DNA from 2 places in the Streptomyces sp. NPDC102258 genome. Region 2 is predicted to be linked to the other one. Evidence: predicted binding sites of a transcription regulator. Region 2 holds the regulator's gene; the other holds the start of a gene.

Region 1 (3,403 bases), on a different contig from region 2:
CCGGGCCTGCTGATGACCCTCTCGCTGGTGCACCCCTGGTACGTCGACCGGTACGTCCTCTACGCGCTCGCCGGCCTCGCCCTCCTCGCCGGAGCCCGCCTGGCCCGCGCCCGCACGGGGTGGCCATGGCTGCTGGCGGCGGCCCTGCTGGTGCCGACGGGCTGCTGGTCGGCGTGGCTGCGCACCCCCGAGAGCCGCAAGGACGACGCCCTCGCGGTCGCCGCCGCCGTACGGGAACGCGCGCGCCCGGGCGACGCGGTGCTCTTCATGCCGTCCCGGCGCCGCGAGTGGCTGCTGTCCTCGCCGACGGTGTACGAGGGCCTGCGCGACATCGCCCTGGACGGCCCCCCGACGGCTTCGCACACCCTCCACGGCACCGAACTCCCCCCGCCCCGCATCCGCGAGGCCCTGCTGGCCTCCCCCAGGGTGATAGCCCTCCTGGACCCCCCGGACCAGCCCCAGGACCCGTACCCCCCGGAAGCCGCCAAACGCGACACCCTGACCACGGCCTTCGACCGCTGCTCGGTAACCCAGGTCAGGGGCGCCCGCGTGGCGGTGTACGCGAAACGGGGGGGTTGCGGGTGAGGGGGGTTGCGCCCCGCCCCAGACGGCTCGCCCACACAGCAGACCGCATCGCCCTCCCCGCCTCCCAGCGCCCCCCGGCCCGCAGGCGCCCGGCGCTCAGGCGGTCGGCGCGGGTACCGCCGCCTCTGCGGCGCGGCTGACCGGTTCCCAGGAGGCCCAGGTGGCCATGCGGCGGCGGGCGATGTCGAAGGCCAGGTCGTAGACCATGCTGCCCAGCAGCAGGCGCAGCGGCGGTTCGTCGCTGTCGACCAGGGTGAGCAGGGCGCGGGCGGCGAGTGCCGGGTCGCTGTCGACGGAGCCCTCCGCGAACTGCTGCTCCAGTTCCGCCCGCAGCGGGGCGTACGGCTCCTGCGGGGTGGTGGCGTGCATCGCCGTGTAGAGGTCGGTCCAGTAGCCGCCGGGCTGGACGATGCTCACCTTCACCCCGAAGCCGGCCGCCTCCATGGCGACGGCCTCGCTCATCCCCTCCAGGGCGCACTTGCTCGCGCTGTAGAGCCCGGTGCTGGGGAAGCCGCTGAGGGCGCCGATGCTCGATATCTGTACGAGGTGTCCCGCGCCCTGTCCGCGCAGGACCGGCATGACGGCCTGGGTCACCCACAGCGCGCCGAAGAAGTTGACCTCCAGCTGGGCGCGGGCCTCGGCCTCGGTGAACTCCTCGACCATGCCCATGGTCAGCGTCCCGGCGTTGTTGACGACGACGTCGAGCCGCCCGAAGTGGCGTACGGCCTCGGCGACGGCCGCGAAGACGGCGTCCCGGTCGGTGACGTCCAGGGGGAGGGGCAGCACCCGGCCGGGATGGGCGGCGGCGAGTTCCTCCAGCGGCTCGGTGCTGCGGGCGGCGACGGCGACGCGGTCGCCGGCGGCCAGGGCCGCGTCGGCGAAGGCCCGGCCGAGGCCGCGGCTGGCGCCGGTGACGAACCAGACCCGGCCGGTGTCGGCGGATGGAGTGCGCATGGGTGGGCTCCCGTCGTCGTAGTGTGCAAGACGAGACGGTTCGTCTTGGTGGTTGTCAGTGTGCCTCTGGGGGTGATCGTCAGTCAAGACGGTTCGTCTCGGCGCGTCAGGGGGCCGGGGCGGTGGTTCCGTGGCGTGGCGCTGGTTGCTCGTGCCGCAGGCCAGGCAGACGAGCCAGTCCCGCAGTCCGCCGTCCTCGTGGCGCCAGGGTTCTGCGGCGACGTTTCCCTCGTCGCCGCAGAACACGCACACCTCCTCCTCGCCGACCAGCCGCCGCATCGGCCTGAGCGGGCCGTCCTCCGGGTGCTGGACGCCGAGCCGCAGCTCGTTTCCCCGCGGGGCGGGTGTTCGCCCCCGGCGAACGCTGGTTGGGGAACATTGGGCGGCGCACATGCATTGAGTCGGCATAGCTCAACTTCACTGCCGGAGGGAAGATCATGGCTTCGACGTCCGTAACGCTCACCCTGCCCGTGTTGCCGCTCGACGACGAGGTCGTGCTGCCCGGAATGGTGGTACCGCTGGACCTGTCCGACGCCGAGGTGCGCGCGGCCGTGGAGGCGGCGCAGGCGGCGGCCGGGACCGGTAAGCCCCGGGTGCTGCTCGTGCCCCGCGTCGACGGCACGTACACCGGCACCGGTGTGCTCGGGACCGTCGAGCAGGTCGGCAGGCTCTCCGACGGGGACCCGGGAGCGCTCATCCGCGGCCGCGGCCGCGTCCGTATCGGCGCCGGGACCACCGGCCCGGGGGCCGCGCTGTGGGTGGAGGGCGAGACCGTCGACGAGACGGTGCCCGATCCGCTGCCCGGCGCCGTCACCGAGCTCGTCAAGGAGTACAAGGCCCTCGCCACCAGCTGGCTGAAGAAGCGCGGCGCCTGGCAGGTCGTGGACCGGGTCCAGCAGATCGAGGGGGTCTCGGCGCTCGCCGACAACTCCGGGTACTCGCCGTTCCTGAGCGTCGCCCAGAAGGTAGAACTGCTGGAGACCGCCGACCCGGTCACCCGCCTCAGGCTCGCCGTCAAGGCGCTCAGCGACCACCTCGCCGAGCAGGACGTCGCCGAGTCCATCGCCAAGGACGTCCAGGACGGCGTCGACAAGCAGCAGCGCGAGTTCCTGCTGCGCCGCCAGCTCGAAGCCGTCCGCAAGGAACTGCGCGAACTGAACGGCGAGAAGGACGGCGAGGAGTCCGACGACTACCGCGCCCGCGTCGAGGCCGCCGACCTGCCCGAGAAGGTGCGCGAGGCCGCCCTCAAGGAGGTCGAGAAGCTGGAACGGGCCAGCGACCAGTCGCCCGAGGGGTCCTGGATCAGGACCTGGCTCGACACGGTGCTGGAGCTGCCCTGGAACGAGCGGACCGAGGACGAGTACGACATCCGCGGCGCCCGTGCGATCCTCGACGCCGAGCACGCCGGGCTCAGCGACGTGAAGGACCGCATCACCGAATACCTCGCCGTGCGCAAGCGCCGCTTCGAGCGGGGCATGGGCGTCATCGGCGGGCGGCGCGGGGGCGCCGTCCTGGCGCTGGTCGGGCCTCCCGGCGTCGGAAAGACCTCCCTCGGCGAGTCGGTGGCCCATGCGATGGGCCGCAAGTTCGTCCGCGTCGCCCTCGGCGGCGTACGGGACGAGGCCGAGATCCGCGGCCACCGCCGTACGTACGTCGGCGCGCTGCCCGGCCGCATCGTGCGGGCCATCAAGGAGGCCGGCTCGATGAACCCGGTCGTGCTCCTGGACGAGATCGACAAGGTCGGCTCCGACTTCCGCGGCGACCCGGCGGCCGCGCTGCTGGAGGTGCTGGACCCCGCGCAGAACCACACCTTCCGCGACCACTACCTGGAGGTGGAGCTGGACCTGAGCGACGTGGTGTTCCT
Region 2 (3,403 bases):
CGGAAGCTCGCGCGCGAGTTCCACCCGGACGCCAACAAGGGCGACGCCGCGGCCGAGGAGCGCTTCAAGGAGATCTCCGAGGCGAACGACGTCCTCGGCGACGCCAAGAAGCGCAAGGAGTACGACGAGGCCCGCGCCCTGTTCGGCAACGGCGGCTTCCGCCCCGGTCCGGGCGGGGCCGGCGGCTCCTTCAACTTCGACCTGGGCGACCTCTTCGGGGGCGCCCAGGGCGGGGGCGGCGCGGGAGCCGGCGGCTTCGGCGGCGGCCTCGGCGACGTCTTCGGCGGCCTGTTCAACCGGGGCGCCGGCCCGGGCGCGGGGACCCGTGCCCAGCCGCGCCGCGGCCAGGACGTCGAGTCCGAGGTGACGCTCTCCTTCACGGAGGCGGTGGACGGCGCGACCGTCCCGCTGCGGATGTCCTCGCAGGCCCCCTGCAAGGCCTGTTCCGGCACCGGCGACAAGAACGGCACCCCCCGGGTGTGCCCGACCTGCGTCGGCACCGGCCAGGTGTCCCGCGGCAGCGGCGGCGGCTTCTCGCTGACCGACCCCTGCGCGGACTGCAAGGGCCGCGGCCTGATCGCGGAGACCCCCTGTGACGTCTGCAAGGGCAGCGGGCGGGCCCGCAGCTCGCGGACCATGCAGGTCCGCATCCCGGCGGGCGTCTCCGACGGCCAGCGGATCCGGCTGCGCGGCAAGGGCGCTCCCGGCGAGCGCGGCGGCCCGGCGGGCGACCTCTACGTGGTCGTCCGCGTGGACAGCCACCCGGTGTTCGGCCGCAAGGGCGACAACCTCACGGTGACGGTCCCGGTGACCTTCACGGAGGCCGCGCTGGGCGCCGACATCAAGGTGCCGACCCTGAACGGTCCGGCGGTCACGCTGAAACTCCCCCCGGGCACCCCCGGCGGCCGTACGATGCGGGCCCGCGGCAAGGGCGCCCTCCGCAAGGACGGCACCCGCGGCGACCTGCTCGTCACGGTGGAGGTGGCGGTGCCGACGGACCTGTCCGACAAGGCCCGCGAGGCCCTGGAGACGTATCGCGACGCGGTGGGGTCCGAGGACCCGCGCGCCCTGCTGTTCGAGTCCGCGAAGGGAGCATGACATGGACGGCCGTCGACGACAGACCCGTTTCGGCAGTGGTGCCTACCAGCTGACCGACGAGACCCCGGTCTACGTGATCTCGGTGGCCGCCCAGCTCTCGGGCCTGCATCCGCAGACCCTCCGCCAGTACGACCGGCTCGGCCTGGTCTCCCCGGACCGCACGGCCGGCCGCGGCCGGCGCTACTCCGCCCGGGACATCGAACTGCTCCGCACGGTGCAGGCGCTGTCCCAGGACGAGGGCATCAATCTGGCGGGAATCAAGCGGATCATCGAGCTGGAGAACCAGGTGGCCGCGCTCCAGCAGCGCGTCGCCGAGCTGTCCAGCGCGGTGGACGGGGCGGCCGCCGCCCTCAAGGCCCGCGAGGCCCAGGTGCACGCCTCCTACCGGCGCGACCTGGTCCCGTACCAGCCGCCGCAGCCGGGCAACGCGCTGGTCGTCTGGCGCCCCAAGCGCCCGCTGGACTGACGCGCGCCCCCTCCCGTACGTACGAAGGCCCCGCCCGGAATCCCGGGCGGGGCCTTCGTACGTACGGGGGGTGTCCGAGGCCCTGTGCGGCCCTCTCAGGCCTCCGGAAGGTCCGGGGGGCCCTCGGTGTGCAGGATGCCGGACTGGGCGATGAGATAGCCCAGCTGGGCCCTGCTGCCGCTGCCCAGGGCGGTGGCCAGCCGGGCGATGTGGGCGCGGCAGGTCCGTACGTTCATCCCCAGCCGGCGCGCGATGGCCTCGTCCACGTGCCCCTCGATCAGCAGCTGGGCGATGGAGCGCTGGACGCCGGAGATCCCGTCGGGCATGTGCGTGTACGTGACCTCGTCGCTGAGCGGCACGGCCCGCCGCCACAGCTGCTCGAACACCTTGATCAGGTAGTCGACCAGCCCGGGATGGCGCAGCTCCAGCGCCACCCGCCGGTCGTCGCTGACCGGGATGAAGGCCACCGTGCGGTCGAAGACGATGAGCCGCTCGATCAGCTCCTCCAGGGTGCGGATCTCCACCTTGCCCGCGGAGATCCGGTCCACGTAGGCGAGCGTGCCCTGGCTGTGCCGGGCGGTGTGCTGGTAGAGCGTGCGGATGCTGACCCCGCGGTCGATCAGCGGGGCGTCGCGCTCCAGGGCCTCGCTGAGGGCGTAGGAGGGGCGGGCGCCGCCCGGCTGGACCGTCAGCATCTCCGTGTGGCACTCGGCCGTCGCCAGGTCCAGGGCCGCGTTGATCTGGTCGAACCCCTCCAGCACGGTGATGGCGTGGGTGTTGGCGGGGTTCTGCGCGCTGATGGTCAGGAACGGCTCGAATGCGTCGGTAAGGTCGATCGCACTGCGCCGCCGGTCCTGGATCTCGCGCTCCAGCGGGTGGAGGCGCTGCGCCAGTGCGACGGCGGGCGGAACCGCGCGGAGCTGGTTCGCGTCATCCGGGTCGGGACGCAGCAGAGCGAATTCCAGCAGGCAGGGAACGTTTTCCACCTCGCTGCGCGGTACCCGTCCGGTGCTCAGCGCCGCCGCGTAGAGCCGGGCCCCCTCGTCGCACATCGCCGTCACGGGGTGGGGATGTGTCGGGTTTGTGTCGCTTATGGGCAAATCTCCACCCCCCAGGGTCCTGAACATGCAAGAACATGATGCATCGTCCCTGTGGCCGTAACGTGCCTGAATGAGCCATGGTCTGACATGCGGGGGAGAGGATTCCATCAAGTGAGGACGAAGCCGACCATGTACAAGAGAATGCTTCGCTCGGCGCTTGCCGTTGTTTTCTCCGCTGTTGCGGTCTTTGGGGCAGTCGGCGCTGTCAACGGCGACGCGGGGGGTGCTCTGGCCGACAGCGGTTGGAACGTCGCGCCGACGGACAGCGGTACGAACGCCAGGCCGGCCGGCAAGGCGGACAGCGGCTGGAACACCGTGGCGGACGGTGAGCTCGACAGCGGTTGGAACGTCGTGCCGACCGTCCAGTCCGACAGCGGCTGGAACACCGCGCCCGTGACGGCCGCCTGATGACCCCCGACGACCGCGACTTCCGACGTGAGATGGCTTCCGCCTACCGGTCCGGCTGGCAGTTCATCGACCTTGCGACCGCCATCCCCTACACGGGCGACTCGCTGATGGTCACCCTGTTCGGCCAGCCGATCGTCGTCGTGCGCGAGGAGGACGAAGACGTCCGCGCCTACCGCTGTCTGCGCCGCCCCCGGGGCGCACCGCAGCCCGTCCGCTGCGAGGTCCGCTACGGCATGGTCTTCGTCAACCTCGATCAGCGCGACCACCAGCTCTTCGAACCCGATATCACCGCCGCCACCCCCCGCAGTGCCTGAGGCGATTCCCCCGTCGT

The links. The regulator HspR, encoded in region 2, represses chaperone genes until heat shock. The targets are predictions, from matches to a motif close to TTGAGNNNNNNNNNCTCAA.
Region 1: the regulator HspR is predicted to act here: its motif matches at 1,936-1,954, upstream of lon (endopeptidase La).

The regions. Positions count from the first base shown of each region.
Region 1 is NZ_JBVJLO010000004.1:259,979-263,381, reverse strand. It holds gene ACZ6ZT_RS09140 (glycosyltransferase family 39 protein) at 1-585, shown strand, start outside; gene ACZ6ZT_RS09135 (SDR family NAD(P)-dependent oxidoreductase) at 682-1,539, opposite strand; gene lon (endopeptidase La) at 1,977-3,403, shown strand, end outside.
Region 2 is NZ_JBVJLO010000007.1:98,983-102,385, forward strand. It holds gene dnaJ (molecular chaperone DnaJ) at 1-1,098, shown strand, start outside; gene ACZ6ZT_RS14180 (heat shock protein transcriptional repressor HspR) at 1,100-1,564, shown strand; gene ACZ6ZT_RS14185 (helix-turn-helix transcriptional regulator) at 1,660-2,691, opposite strand; gene ACZ6ZT_RS14190 (hypothetical protein) at 2,794-3,072, shown strand; gene ACZ6ZT_RS14195 ((2Fe-2S)-binding protein) at 3,072-3,386, shown strand.